3 regions of the Halomonas sp. Cn5-12 genome follow, and region 3 is predicted to be linked to each of the others. Evidence: predicted binding sites of a transcription regulator. Region 3 holds the regulator's gene; each other region holds the start of a gene.
The links. The regulator sigma-54, encoded in region 3, starts transcription at its own class of promoters, with help from an activator protein. The targets are predictions, from matches to a motif close to TGGCACNNNNNTTGCTNT.
Positions count from the first base shown of each region.

Region 1: the regulator sigma-54 is predicted to act here: its motif matches at 1,596-1,613, upstream of L1249_RS07760 (NCS1 family nucleobase:cation symporter-1).
Region 2: the regulator sigma-54 is predicted to act here: its motif matches at 1,227-1,244, upstream of codB (cytosine permease).

Region 1 is NZ_JAKGAY010000010.1:21,344-26,033, forward strand. Features, by position in the region: gene hydA (dihydropyrimidinase) at 1-150, opposite strand, end outside; gene L1249_RS07755 (nitrilase-related carbon-nitrogen hydrolase) at 182-1,048, opposite strand; gene L1249_RS07760 (NCS1 family nucleobase:cation symporter-1) at 1,669-3,186, shown strand; gene L1249_RS07765 (LysR family transcriptional regulator) at 3,228-4,154, opposite strand; gene L1249_RS07770 (putative bifunctional diguanylate cyclase/phosphodiesterase) at 4,533-4,690, shown strand, end outside.
Region 2 is NZ_JAKGAY010000010.1:5,155-9,844, forward strand. Features, by position in the region: gene codB (cytosine permease) at 1-1,186, opposite strand, end outside; gene L1249_RS07690 (putative bifunctional diguanylate cyclase/phosphodiesterase) at 1,434-2,870, shown strand; gene L1249_RS07695 (amino acid ABC transporter substrate-binding protein) at 2,936-3,766, shown strand; gene L1249_RS07700 (amino acid ABC transporter substrate-binding protein) at 3,778-4,656, shown strand.
Region 3 is NZ_JAKGAY010000001.1:247,160-251,849, reverse strand. Features, by position in the region: gene rapZ (RNase adapter RapZ) at 1-632, opposite strand, end outside; gene ptsN (PTS IIA-like nitrogen regulatory protein PtsN) at 698-1,165, opposite strand; gene hpf (ribosome hibernation-promoting factor, HPF/YfiA family) at 1,170-1,478, opposite strand; gene L1249_RS01200 (RNA polymerase factor sigma-54) at 1,576-2,991, opposite strand; gene lptB (LPS export ABC transporter ATP-binding protein) at 3,097-3,855, opposite strand; gene lptA (lipopolysaccharide transport periplasmic protein LptA) at 3,867-4,370, opposite strand; gene iscB (RNA-guided endonuclease IscB) at 4,441-4,690, opposite strand, start outside.

The DNA of each region.
Region 1 (4,690 bases), on a different contig from region 3:
CAATTGGTGGCTGGCATCGACAATCTCGCAGCCTTCCGGCACGTCTAAATCGGTGCCAATGGCGTGGATTTTTCCATCGACGCAGAGCACGTCAGCGCGGTGGGTGTCGGCGTGGGTGACGACGGTGCCGCCCTTGATCAATAAACTCATGATTCACTCCTGGGATAATTGACTGAGGGGCTTATTCGCCGTCGGTTAAGCGGGTGTAGGTTTCCGGGCGGCGGTCACGGAAGAACTGCCAGTTGTTGCGCACCTCGCGCACCATGTCTAAATCGATCTCGTGTACCAGCAGCTCGTCTTCCGTTTCGCTGGCCTGGGCTTCGATTTTGCCGCGTGGGTTAACGATGTAGCTGGAGCCGTAAAAGTCGCCGATATTCCAAGGCGCTTCGCTGCCCACGCGGTTGATGGCAGCGATGAAGCAGCCGTTAGCGGCGGCCGAGGCGGGTTGTTCAAGCTCCCATAAATATTGGGATAGCCCGGCCACAGTCGCGGAGGGGTTGAAGATCACTTCGGCACCGTTAAGGGCCAGTGCTCGCCAGCCTTCAGGGAAGTGGCGGTCATAGCAGATATACACGCCGATCTTGCCGTAGGCGGTATCGAACACCGGCCAGTTAGATTGGCCAGGCTTAAAGAAGAATTTTTCCCAAAAGCCAGCCACTTGGGGAATGTGTGTTTTGTGGTATTTGCCCAGATAGCTACCGTCAGCGTCGAACACCGCTGCCGTGTTGTAGTAAACGCCGGTCTCGGTCTCTTCATAGATAGGGACGATGATCACCATACGGTGTTCGGCGGCGAGCTTCTGCATCATCTGGCAGGTGGGGCCTTCCGGCACCCGCTCGGCAGCGGCGTACCATTTGCTGTCCTGGCTGGGGCAAAAGTAGGGTTGATTAAACACTTCCTGGAAGCACAGTACTTGCACACCTTGTTCAGCGGCTTGTTTTATCAGCGGCAGATGCGCTTCGTTCATTGTGTCTCGAATAGCGGCGGGTTCCAGGTCGGTACTGGTTTTTAGGCCCATTTGAACCAGGCCGATTTTCATCTTCTGCATACAAAGCCCTCTCGTGTCATACGCACCAACCGTCTGCTAGCGCATAACGGTGATTAACGGTCAGGTAAAACCATGTATTGCTAATACGGATTAGCAAATACGGCGGTCGCTTGGCGTGTAGTGACATCGGCTTAAAGCCAAATGTTTATTGTTATGAGTAAAAGTTGTCATATTTGACAGCTTTTTGAACATAGACCTTTACGTAGTCACTTTTCAAGGTTTTTTTATGGGGTGTGCGGCTATCTATTAACCAATTGATTTTATTTGTTTTTATTTTTTATGTGATCTTTTTTTGCTAATTTAGTGAGTGTTTGCACATATTTGGTGGTTTTTAAATTCTTTTAAAATCAGTAATTTGATTTTTCATTGACTGGTTTGTGCACTTTTTATGGTGCTTTTATGGTGCAATATTTTTTTAACGAACTAAGGTTTTTAGTGGGTTTGCTATACATTGGCGAAAACAATAACAAGCGCGTAGGTAGTGACTGCCTATCTGTCGATCAAGTCAGCTTTTTGTTCAATAAGTTAACGATCCTGTCTTCAGTTTAGGCATGCTTATTGCTGCGACAAAAGCTGAACCCGTACCTGCGGTCGGCAATGTCGCTGCTGAGGAGAATAAAATGACTGGCTCAAGAACCCAGATGGTAGACAGAGAGGGGTTGATTGAACTTAATGTTGGTGAGGACGTGCGTAATAGTCCCCGCTTCAATAAAGATATTGCACCTACCCAGGCAAGTGAGCGTACCTGGAGTAAGTGGAATATCGCGGCGCTATGGGTGGGGATGTCGATCTGCGTGCCCACGTATACGCTGGGTGGGGTGCTAACCGCCTACTTCGGCTTGAGCGTGGGGGAGGCGCTCTTTGCCATCCTGCTGGCCAACGTCATCGTACTGATTCCACTGACGCTGAATGCCTTTCCTGGCACTAAGTTCGGGATTCCTTTTCCGGTGGTATTGCGCTCATCCTTCGGTATTTTGGGCTCGAATGTGCCGTGCCTAGTACGTGCGCTGGTGGGCTGCGGCTGGTTCGGCATTCAAACCATGTTTGGTGGTTTAGCTATCCATTTGCTGCTGTCGGAGCTAATTCCTGCCTGGGCTGCTTTGGGTGGCGTGGGGGAGGTGATTGGCTTTTTTGTTTTCGGCGCGATGAACCTGTATGTGGTCATTCGCGGAGCGGAGTCGATTAAGTGGCTGGAAACGCTGGCTGCACCGCTGCTGTTGGCCGTAGGCGTTGGCCTGATGATGTGGGCGTGGCCGCATATGTCGATGACCGAGCTGCTGGCTCAACCGCCATCGCGCCCTGAGGGGGCTTCCGTTTATGGTTATTTCTTTGCCGGTTTGACCGCCATGGTGGGTTTTTGGGCGACTCTCTCACTAAATATTCCTGACTTCAGCCGCTTTGCCAAAAGCCAAAAAGATCAAATTGCAGGTCAAATTATTGGTCTACCGCTGACGATGTTCTTCTTTGCTGCCCTTGGGGTTGTGCTAACCGCTGCGTCTGAATCGCTAGTAGGGCAAACCGTTGCAGATCCGGTGAGGTTAATCGGTTATATCGACAGCCCCTTCTGGGTCATTATGGCGATGTTATTGATCATTATTGCCACTATTTCGACCAACACCGCTTCTAATATCGTCTCACCTACCAATGATTTTCAGAACATAGCGCCAAAAGTGATCAACCAGACGCGTGGCGTGCTGATAACCGGTGCGGTGGGAGTGCTGCTGATGGGCTATGACCTGTTACAAAAGGCAGGCATCATTCCTCCTGGAGTGTCTCTTGAGCAGATGTACTCCAATTGGCTGCTGGGTTACTCCAGTCTGTTAGGCCCCATTGCGGGCATTATGGCGGTGGACTACTTCCTGATTAAAAAGCAGCGCCTGGATGTACCCAGCCTGTACCTGGATAGTCACGCCTATCCTGCGGTCAACATGGCCGGTTTTATCGCTTTCGGGGTTCCTGTTGTGCTGACCTTACTGTCACTGTTAACCGGCACGATGAACTGGTTCTATGACTACGGCTGGTTCACTGGCTCCGCGCTGGGGGCGATTGTTTACTACGTCGCAAGCCAGGTATTGGCGTCATCTCCAAAGGCGGGGCCTGCGCCAGTGATGGCCAGCGAGGTGACAGAGCAATCCTGATCGGCTGTCGATGATAGTGGCTGTATGACAAAGCTCGGCAATTAGCCGAGCTTTGTCAGGCTTAGCCCCCCCCCACTGATAAACCCCAAAAACGCATCCACCACGCGGTTGGGGCGGCGGTCATGGCGGGTAATCAGTACAAACGGGATGCGGTAGTGCTGAGTAGCGGTGTGAAGCGCGCGCATCTTGCCAGCTGCCACCCACTGCTCGGCGACATGTTCGGGTAGAAAGCCCATAAAGCGTCCGGTCAAAATCAGAAAGGCGGCCCCTTCTCGGTCCGAGGCAGAAGCCTGTAGGTTGAGCGCTTCGTGGGCCTGACGTGCGCTCTCTGGAAGCGGGTAGCGGGGTCGAATGGCCGGGTATCGAGCAAGCTGGGCGGCGCTCTCGGCGTTGTCGGGTACGCTGAACAGCGGGTGGCCAGCGGAGCAGTATAGGTAAGAGGGCTCCTCGTAGAGCAAGCGTGTTTCCAGGCTGGTGGGCAGGTTCACGGCGGGCACGACGCCCACGTGTAGGTGACCATCCATCACGCCGCGAATCACCGCGTCCGATGGCTCCATATGAATATGGACCGTTACCTCGTGATGAGGGGCGGTGAGTGCTGCCAATGCATGGGTCACATCCATGGCGGGTAGCGTGACGAGGTTATCGGTAATACCGATATTCAATTCGCCTTTGATAGTGTGATGCAGCGCGTTAACGTCACTTTTAAAGGTCTCCAGCGCCGTAAGCAGCGTTAGCCCTGCCTGATAAATCTCTTTCCCCTCTTCTGTTAGGCTGAATCCGCCGCGTCCTCGCTGACATAGGGAAAACCCCAGACGCCCCTCCAGGTCGTTCATATGCTGGCTAATGGCCGAGCGACTAATCCCCAAGGTGGTTTCCGCAGCGGTAAAACCGCCGCACTCAACGACCGTCTTAAAAATGCGGATCAGGCGTATTTCGTAGTCGCTCATTTGGCCTAGTGATGCCATAACTGTCTCTTGATCAGGAAAAAAGAGGGGGTTGCTGCATTGCGTTTAACAAAAAATTGATATACATCAAAAAAGCGAAGCGTCACTATCTGGCATTGCGCCCATAGAGTCGCGGTGGTGTATCTTCCACTGTTATCCATGCCATCGTAAAGGACAAGCTACTCTTGGGTAGCCAGCAAGCGCTAGGATTGCACTATCAGCAGGTGTTTCCCCCCCGCGTTGGCAAACACCTTTGACGCCATCTTTCATCAAGTTCAGCAAACCCGTCAGGTGGCGACGTTTGAATACCCGCTAATGCTAGGCCAACAGCAACGTTACTTTCATGCCACTGTTAGCCCCTTGGCAAGCAAAGCAAAATACTTTGAAGGAGTGCTTTCTGTGACCCGCGATATTACCGACGCGAAGCAAGCCGAGGTTGAACTGCAAATCGCCGCTGCGGCATTCCAGGCGCATTTAGGCATTATGGTGACCGATGCGCGGGGCAATATTCTGAAGGTTAATGATACTTTTAAGCGTATTACCGGTTACAGCGATGA
Region 2 (4,690 bases), on a different contig from region 3:
CAACCAAAACGCCTACCAGTGGTGGTAGAAGAGGAGAGAAGTAAGCGGCGGCTGCACCGGTCGCATAGGCAGTTAAACCACGACGGTTGAAATCAGGAAGCTGAGCGGTGGCGAGCGAGGGGTACTGACCTTTATGTTTCAACCAAAAGTCAGCCATGATCACTCCGCCCATGGGCGGGATAAATGTACCCAGCAACACTAGGAAAGGGATGAGCAGGTTATACATGCCGCCCACGGCTAGCACGGTGCCAATGGCGGCTCCTCCGACCGTGACCAGTCGGCGCTTTTCCGTGCGCAGTAAGTTGCAGCCCGCCACAGCGAAGTTGTAAATGGTGTTGTCTTGGGTGGTCCAAATATTCAGAAACAGCATCAGCACGGCGATGGAGACAAAGCCCTGAGCGATGAGAACATCGACGATATCTGCCTGCTGGTAAATCATGGTGCCCAGCGCACCGGTCAGCACCATTAGACCGTTGCCAATGAAAAAGGCTGCAAGCGTTGCGATCACCGCAATTTTCGGTGTCTTGGCAAAGCGGCTCCAGTTGGTTGCTTGAGTGCCGCCGCTAATAAAAGTGCCGATAATAACGGTAATCGCTGCCGCTACGCTCATACTCTCAGAAGGTGTTTTCTGGCTAAGCCCTGCAAACCCTCGTACATCCACCAATCCGGTGAACAGGCTGATCAAAATAAATAGCATCATGGCGGGAACGGCAAAACGTGACAGCCAATCCATGCCTTTATAACCAATCATGGCAGTTATGCAGAAACCGAAACCAAAGAGCACCATTAAGGGGATTTCCAACCAATCAGGCATTCCAGTGGTGCGTACCAGCACTAGTGAAATGGTTGCGGTACCCCAGGCGTACCAGCCAATTTGAGTAAAACCAAGAATAAAATCAGACAGTTTGCTGCCTTTTTCACCAAAGCAGAAGCGGCCCATCAATACAGAGTTCAGACCGCTTTTACATGCGATATAAGCAAGCGAGGCTGCATAAGCGCCTAATAGCAGGTTGCCAATTAGAATGATCAGTAGTAGTTGACCGATTGGAAAAGCTTGGCCTAGCGAGCCTCCGGCCCACATGGTGGCGGTAAAGAAGGTAAAACCAAGAAGCACGGCAGAGGTTGAGAGTAAGCCTTTGCGTGCACTTTGGGGTACTTCACTAAGTGGGTAGTCAGTTTGGTGCATATCAAGCCCCTTTTGAATTACAGAGTGAAACCATTAAGTTTCAGCAAAAGGCATGCCAAATAAGCCGCTCAATTCAGAGGCGTAGCGTTTAAATGGTGTACTTATGAATGTTTCATTTAGTGATAGTTTGTTAATTAATCATGAGCCTACAGCTATTGCTGAGAGGTCGATACCGTTACTCCAAGATTTTGGTCGCTTATAGCATCTGTGCGGATGGCCATAATGCAGATTAAAGGACACGTACTGCATGCAAGAGGTCAGTGCTGACAACGCGCCTGTTTCCAAGGTTAAGCTTCCGTGGCATCGCACGGTGGTGGGCAAAGTCGCCATCTTTATGCTGCTGGGCGTTGTTTTTGCCTACCTGATGGGCGCGATGCTGGGTTTTACCATGGTCGAGCGTAGTGCCCGCGGCCAGTGGGGGCGCGAAGCTCAGGTCAATGCACAGATTGTCAGTGCCACCATTCGCCGAATTTATACCTCCGTCGCTGTGCGTACCGATTCCACTGGTCAAGTGAATCAATTGGTCTCTGCACGCTCCATTGGCGATGAAGACTCGGTGCTCAGCAGCGGGTTCAGCCCTATTGATGTGCTGGCGTTGGCCAGCGCCCAAACACGGCATAACGTGTGGCTCTTTGCATTTGATGCAAGCGGTACCTTCACTCCGGTGGCAGATGCTTATAACAGCACCATTGAGGAGATGATGTTCCCGGATACGTTTGAGCTGAGCAATGACGTGTTAGCCAACGAGTTTTATGTAGGCTTTGCCCATATTGGTGAAGAGGAGCACTTCGTGAGTGCTCTGCCCATTACGACACCCCAAGGTGTTTTACACGGGGTTGTGGTCTCAAGCATTGGCTTAAAAGGTGAGCTTTATCAGGTGCACCGTGACCTGATACTCAAAGTGGTGGCGTCGTTATTCGTTGTGCTGCTAGCCACTGCAATGTTGGTCAGTATGCTGATGAATCAGCTGTTTAAGCCTGTTCCCCGCCTAATACGTTCCCTCTCGGATATTGCCCAGAATAAGACTGACCGTGCCACGCCCTATACGCAGCGCAGCGATGAGATAGGCTGCATGGCGCAAGCGATTGAGGCGTTGCGAAAGAAAGTCGAAGAGCGTGAACACCTCTTAGAGGTGAAAGAGCAGGCGCTGCGCTACCAACATTTAGCGCATCACGATGCCTTAACCAAGCTGCCGAACCGGGTGCAGTTCAACGACGCGCTACAAGAAGCCGTCATGCAAGTGCCTGATGGCACTCCCTTTAATGTAATGATTTTTGATTTAGACCGATTCAAATCAGTGAACGATACGCTCGGCCATGCGGCGGGCGATGCGTTGCTGGTGGAGGCGAGCCAACGAGTAAAAGGGCTGCTGGAAGAGTGTGATTTAGTCGCGCGGTTGGGAGGTGACGAGTTCTCCATTATTCAGCACGCTAATCACGACGCATTAGCCGAGGCTAACCAATTAGCCCATCGACTGGTTCAAGTTCTACAGGAGCCATTCTCGATTGATGGTCATGAAGTGCACATTGGTGTCAGCGTAGGCATTGCGCTGGCACCCAGAGACGGCACCAGTAGCCATTCACTGTTACGTAGCGCGGATGTGGCGCTTTACACCGCCAAGGCGATGGGGAGAGGGCGCTATGCGGTTTTTGGCCCTGAGATGACGATGGGAGGCACTTCATGACGGCGAAGATAACATCATGCTTAGTAGCTTCCCTTTTCAGCGTGTTAGCTAGCAGCACTACGCTCTTGGCAGACACCTCTCCTACACTTGAACGTATTGCGCAGAGGCAGACCATTACGATTGGTCATCGAGAAAGCGAGGTGCCATTCTCTTACCTAGTCGATGGGCAGCCGGTTGGGTACGCCATCGACCTATGTTTGGCGGTGGTAGAGCGCATTAGCGAACAGCTTGAAGGCCCTCCGCCCAGAGTGGAGTTTGTGCCGGTGACTCCGGTGAATCGTTTTATTCTGCTGCGTAATGGTGAGATTGACCTAGAGTGTGGCGTCACCACCAGCACTTCTGAACGCCGCCAGCAGGCCGCGTTTTCCTATCCTCATTTTCTCACCGCCACGCACTATGTAGCCCTCGCTGAAAACGACATAAATACGGTAGCGGACTTGGCTGGCCGCAGCGTTGTCTCGACAACGGGCACGATTAACGTTGAGCAGTTAAATGAGCTCAATCGTACCCAAGAGCTGAATATCGCAGTGATGTTAAGCCGTAGCCATGACGAAGCGTTCGCGATGGTCGCCAACGAAAAAGCCACGGCGTTTGTGATGGACGATATTTTACTCGCCAGCCTAGTATCTGCGGCGGCCTTGCCTCAGCGTTTCCATATTTCGGAAGAAACAATTAGTGAGCCAAAGCCCTATGGCTTGATGATGCCATTAGAGGATGCAGTGTTTGCTGAGATGGTTAACGAAGCGCTGTATGAGCACTATCACAGCGGCGCTATTCAGGCGCTGTACGATAAGTGGTTTTTAAAGCCTATACCACCTGGAAACCGAGTGATTGGCTTGCCGGTAAGCTCAGAGCTGGCCGCTATCTTTGAGCGCCCAGATGCCTATGCCCACTAAGGAGGTAAGAGATGCAAAGAGTGCAAGCGCGGTGGTGGGGGCTGTTGATGGCTGTTTGGATGCTCTCTACGGCAGCAGCAGCGGAGATCAATACGCTACAGCGGCTGAGTGAAACCGGCACGCTTCGCGTGGGGTATGGCGATACCGCTCCCTTTTCTTACCAAGATGACGAAGGCAATGTGCGTGGCTACTCCATTGAATTATGCCAGCGGGTGGCGGAGCAGTTACAGCAGCAGCTTAACCTGCCCAAGCTCGATATTGAGTACGTTTTCCGCACCCCCGGTAATCGGGTTCAGCTGTTAAACAGCGGCGAAATCGATATTGAGTGCAACGCCAGCACCAATAATGCGGAGCGAAGGCGCAGCGCTGATTTTTCGCTTAGCCACTTTTTTGTCTCTGTACGCTTTGTGGCACTTAAAGAGAACCAGTTTTTCACTCTGCAGGACCTCGCCGGGAGGAGCGTGAGTGTGGCCCGGGGAACCGTCAATGTAGGACAAATTAACCAAGCCAACCGCGAACAGCAGCTCAACCTTTCTGTTGTGCCGGTGGAAACGCTGCAAGAAGCCTTTGATCTAGTCACGGAAGGTCGTGTTGCCGCCTTTGCCATGGACGATATCCTGCTCAGCACGATGATCGCTGAATCGGAAGATCCCTCAGCCTATTCGCTTTCAGAAGAGGCGGTTACCGCTGAAGAGCCGCTGGGCTTACTGATGCGCCAAGGGGACCAAGCGTTCGTGGAGCAGGTCAACCAGGCGCTGCGCGAGATTTATCAGCGGGGAGACATATTGGCGTTGTATGAAAGATGGTTTCTGCAGCCGTTACCCGGCAAGGGCATCACTCTTAACGTGCCTATTAGTGAGACGCTAGCGCAGCATTTTATGAACCCGTAGCGCTATGAATACGACGCCAAGCCACCCACGTTGA
Region 3 (4,690 bases):
GCCACTATATCAGCATCACGCCCTGTAAATTGGCGCAGGGTAGGGTCCCAATAAGGGTTGGGCAGGCAGCGAACATCGAAGACTAAGTCGGCATCCATGGGTACGCCGCGTTTGTAGCCAAACGACTCAAACGTCAGTGTTAGCTGATCTTTTCGCTGGTGGGCGACTTGATCAGTAATGCGGCGTCTCAGGTCATGCACGGATAAGCGCGACGTATCGATCAACAAGTCAGCGAGATCGCGAATTTCAAGCAGCGTCTCTTCTTCTTTATTGATGGCCTCTTCCAACGTCATTTCGCTATCCCGGGTAAGCGGGTGGCGACGGCGGGTGGCTGAGTAACGCTCCAAAAGAATGCGCGCATCCGTGGTCAGATAGATGACCTGAAAACGAATTTCTCGCTGGCGTAGTTCTTCCAGTAAAGCTGGGAGGCGTTCAAGCGCCGTAGGAAGGTTGCGCGCGTCAATGCTCACTGCTAAGTGAGTGCGCTCGCCTTGCTCACGTAGTTCATCAACTAATGAGCCCAGCAGCATGGCGGGTAAATTGTCGATAGCGTAGTAGCCAAGATCCTCTAGCGCTTGTAAGGCGATAGATTTACCGGACCCTGAACGGCCGCTAATGATCACCAGTTGCATAGCGTCTCTCTTGGCTTGCATGGGAGGAAATTATCGCTGCGTGCAGTGGCCACCGCCCATAAAGCCTAGGCGGCTTGTTCGCGAATCTTGGCGGTAATAAGTGCTAAGAGTTCGCGCTGACTATCGGCTTTACGTAACTGCTGACGCGTATGGGCGTCGTTCATAATAGTAGCCACTTGGCCAAGCAGTGCTAGGTGGGTGTCATCTGCCTCTTCTGGTACCAGCAGCACAAACACAAGATCCACCGGGTCGCCATCAATGGCGTCGAAGTCTACTGGCTCAGCAAGCTTTAAAAAGCCAGCAATGGGTGCGCTACAGTGAGGACTGCGAGCGTGGGGGATGGCAACCCCGTTGCCTATCCCCGTACTGCCTAGTCGCTCGCGGCCAATGAGTCGGCTAAACACCTCTTGGCTATCTAGGCTGGGTGTATTTTGGGCGATAAAGGTGCTGAAAAACTCCAGCACCCGTTTTTTGCTGCCCCCGGGAACGTCATAAAGCACGCGCTCCGGGGGGAGGATGGTTTCCAACGTCATTGAGTTAACGCACACCAGCGCCCTGGGCGCGAGCTTGTGCTTTTTCCTTATGTTTAACGAGTTGACGATCGATTTTGTCTGCTAGCGCATCAATAGCGGCATACATGTCGTTATCAAGCGCTTCGGCGTGAAGGTCTGCACCGGCAGCGTGCAGTGTGCAGGCTGCTTGCTGGCGCTCCTTCTCAACAGATAAGGTCACTTGCACCGTGGTAATGTTGTCGTAGTGGCGTTCAACGCGCTCTAGCTTTTCGTTAACGTAGTCGCGCAAGGCGTCAGTCAGTTCAACGTGATGACCAGTGATGTTTACTTGCATTGACGTGCTCCTTATCCATCGGACTGTACTTCGATTGTAACCCTTTTTACGCTATTGCAAAGCCCTTGCGTTGAGTTTGTTCATACGTACCGCTTAACTAGCGTAAACGGCGGCGCTCACTTGACGAGGGAATGCCCATTGACTCCCGATATTTTGCGACAGTACGCCGTGCAACGCTAATGCCCCCCTCTTCAAGCAGAGTCACCAAGCGGCTATCGGAGAGCGGTTTTCCTGAGGGCTCATCCTGAATCAGCTTTTTGATGCGGGCGCGAATGGCTGTGCTGGAGTGGCTGTCGCCGCCGTCTTGGCCGCTTACCTGGCTTGAGAAGAAGTACTTAAGCTCGAAAACGCCCCGTGGCGTGTGAATAAATTTCTGCGTGGTCACACGAGATATGGTGGATTCGTGCATCTCTACCGCTTCAGCAATATCCGCTAAAATCAGCGGTTTCATTGCTTCTTCGCCATGCTCCAGAAAGCCAATTTGGCGTGCAATAATTTCACGCCCAACTCGTAGCAGCGTGTCATTGCGACTCGATAAGCTTTTGATCAGCCAGCGGGCTTCTTGGAGGTGCTCTTTGAGGAACTGGTTGTCTTGGCTTTTGTCTGCGCGTTTGATCAAGCTGGCGTAGTCGGGCTGTATACGCAAGCGTGGTAGTGCTTCTGGATTGAGCTCTAAATGCCAACCTTCATTGTCGTGCCGAACGACTAGGTCGGGGGTGATGTAGCTGTCGTCGGTAACGCCATAGGTGCTCCCAGGGCGTGGGTCAAGGCTGCGAATTAAACGGATGACATCGTCAAGCTGCTCGTCATCAAGGCTTAAACGGCGCTTGAGAAGCCGCATATCGTCTTTGCCTAATGCTTCCAAAAACTGGCGAACCAGCCGTTTGGCGGGCATTAGCAGAGGGGTGTCCTCAGGTAGTGAGGCGAGTTGCAGCATCAGGCATTCACGCAGGTCTCGGGCAAAGACGCCGGTGGGCTCAAATTGCTGCAAGCGCAGCAGGGTATTTTCCACTTCCCGCTGGCTTAAGCTGTCATGGCCTTGGGCTTTTAATCCTTCCCGAATGTCATTAAGCGGCTGGGTGAGATAGCCGTTGGCATCCAGCGCATCAATCAGGCTTTCCGCGATGGCGTATTCTCGCGGGCTAAAGTCTGTCATGGCCAGTTGCCATAGCAGGTGGCCATGTAGGCTTTGTCCAGCGGCTTGGCGCTCGAAGTCGGGGCCTTCACTGCTGCCACCCAGGCTGCCTATGTCTTGATAGGTATCTGACCAGTCACTGTCGACGGAGAGTTCGTTGGGGATGCTCTCGGACCACTCAGCCTCTTGAGGCTCACTGACAGCCTGCTCGCCAAACTCATCTTCTTGCTCAAGCATGGGATTGGCATCTAGCGCTTGCTGAATTTCTTGACGAAGGTCCAGCGTCGATAGCTGAAGCAGGGCGATAGCCTGCTGCAGCTGAGGTGTCATGGTCAGCTGTGTGCCGATACGCAATTGGAGAGAAGCTTTCATGACCATCTGAGAACCACTCGTTAATCAGAAAGCTCCACCCTAGAGCGAGTTATGGCTTGGTGCAAGTGCAATAAGCATGCCACTAAAAGAAATGCTTCTGCAGGTCACTGTTTAAAGGCGGAAATCAGCGCCTAAATAGACATCTCGAACCTTCTGGTTGTTGAGGATTTCCTGGGCGTTTCCACTGGCAATGATGTGACCGTCGCCAACAATGTAGGCAATATCACAAATATCCAGCGTTTCACGAACGTTATGGTCGGTGATCAATACGCCAATGTGGCGTTTCTTTAACGCTCGAATGATAGCTTTAATTTCCCCAACGGAAATCGGGTCAACCCCGGCAAAAGGTTCATCCAGCAGGATAAAGGCCGGTTCGGTGGCCAATGAGCGGGCGATTTCAACACGGCGGCGTTCGCCCCCAGAAAGACTCATGCCTAAGTTGTCGCGTATATGAGTGATGTGAAAATCTTCAAGTAGTAACTCAAGTTGTGCTTCCCGGGCGCTTCGATCAAGCTCTTTGCGTGTCTCTAAAATGGCCATAATGTTGTCAGCCACGGAGAGCTTGCGGAAGATGGAAGCTTCCTGGGGTAGATAACCAATCCCTGCCATGGCGCGTTCATGCATAGGAGCATGAGTGAGGTCAAGGTCGTCAATGCCTACTTTGCCCGCATCCAATTTGACCAACCCCACAATCATATAAAACGAGGTGGTTTTACCTGCACCATTAGGGCCAAGTAGCCCAACCACGCTACCTTGAGTGATTTCCAGATTAATATCTTTAACCACACGGCGGCGCTTATAGCTCTTCGCTAAATGATGGGCGTAGAGCGTTTTTACTGGTGTGGGGACTGGGGATGTTGATGCTGCCACGTGGCCACTTCCTATTGTTCGGGCTGAAGGGTCATACGAATACGCTGATTTTCACTGCCGCTAACGTCAGAGCGTGCTTGTACTACTTCTTGATCGATAAAGTACTCTAAACGTCCACCTTGGAAGTGATCTCCTTGCTGGGTCAGCTCAGCTTGGTCAATCAGCTCAACCCGGCGTTCGGAAACGTGATAAATAATCCGACGCGCCCAGCCTTCTATAGGGGTTTCTTGGTCTTCAATTTGGTTACGCAAGTAAGCACGCTCGCCCGTAGCGATGGCGCGAGACAACTCGCCAGCATTGTTACGCTGAATTTCGACACGCTCTCCGCGTAGCTGCATATTGCCTTGGCGAATGTCAACGTTACCGGTGTACACGGCTGTCCCTGCTCGTTGGTCAAGGTCTAACCGGTCGGCCTCCACATGAATAGGCGCTTGGTTTTGTGCCGCTACAGGCAGTGCAATTGTGACAAGCGGCACGGCTAGGGCAAGAAGTGCAGTGCGGATTAGAGCATTCATCAGATTTTGCGCGAGAAACCCGGTGCTTTAGCGCCGGGAGGGATAGCGCGTCGCCCGCAGGGCGACTGGGTTACGCCACCGCCTGTCCCGCTCCTCCTGTTAGGTGGGTGAAGGGTGTAAAGTGATAGCCGTAGCCATCACCGCGTTGGATGAGGGTGCAGTATTTGTGCGAGATGCCTTGCACGGCCCCCTGTTCGGTCTGGATGTTAAAACTGCCGGTTTTGCGTACCGCGACACGCCCCGTATGGGTACCTGCTTTCTTGCCAGTCGGTACCATCGCACGCACCATGTCGCCGGTTTGAAAGCCGTGCACCTGCTTC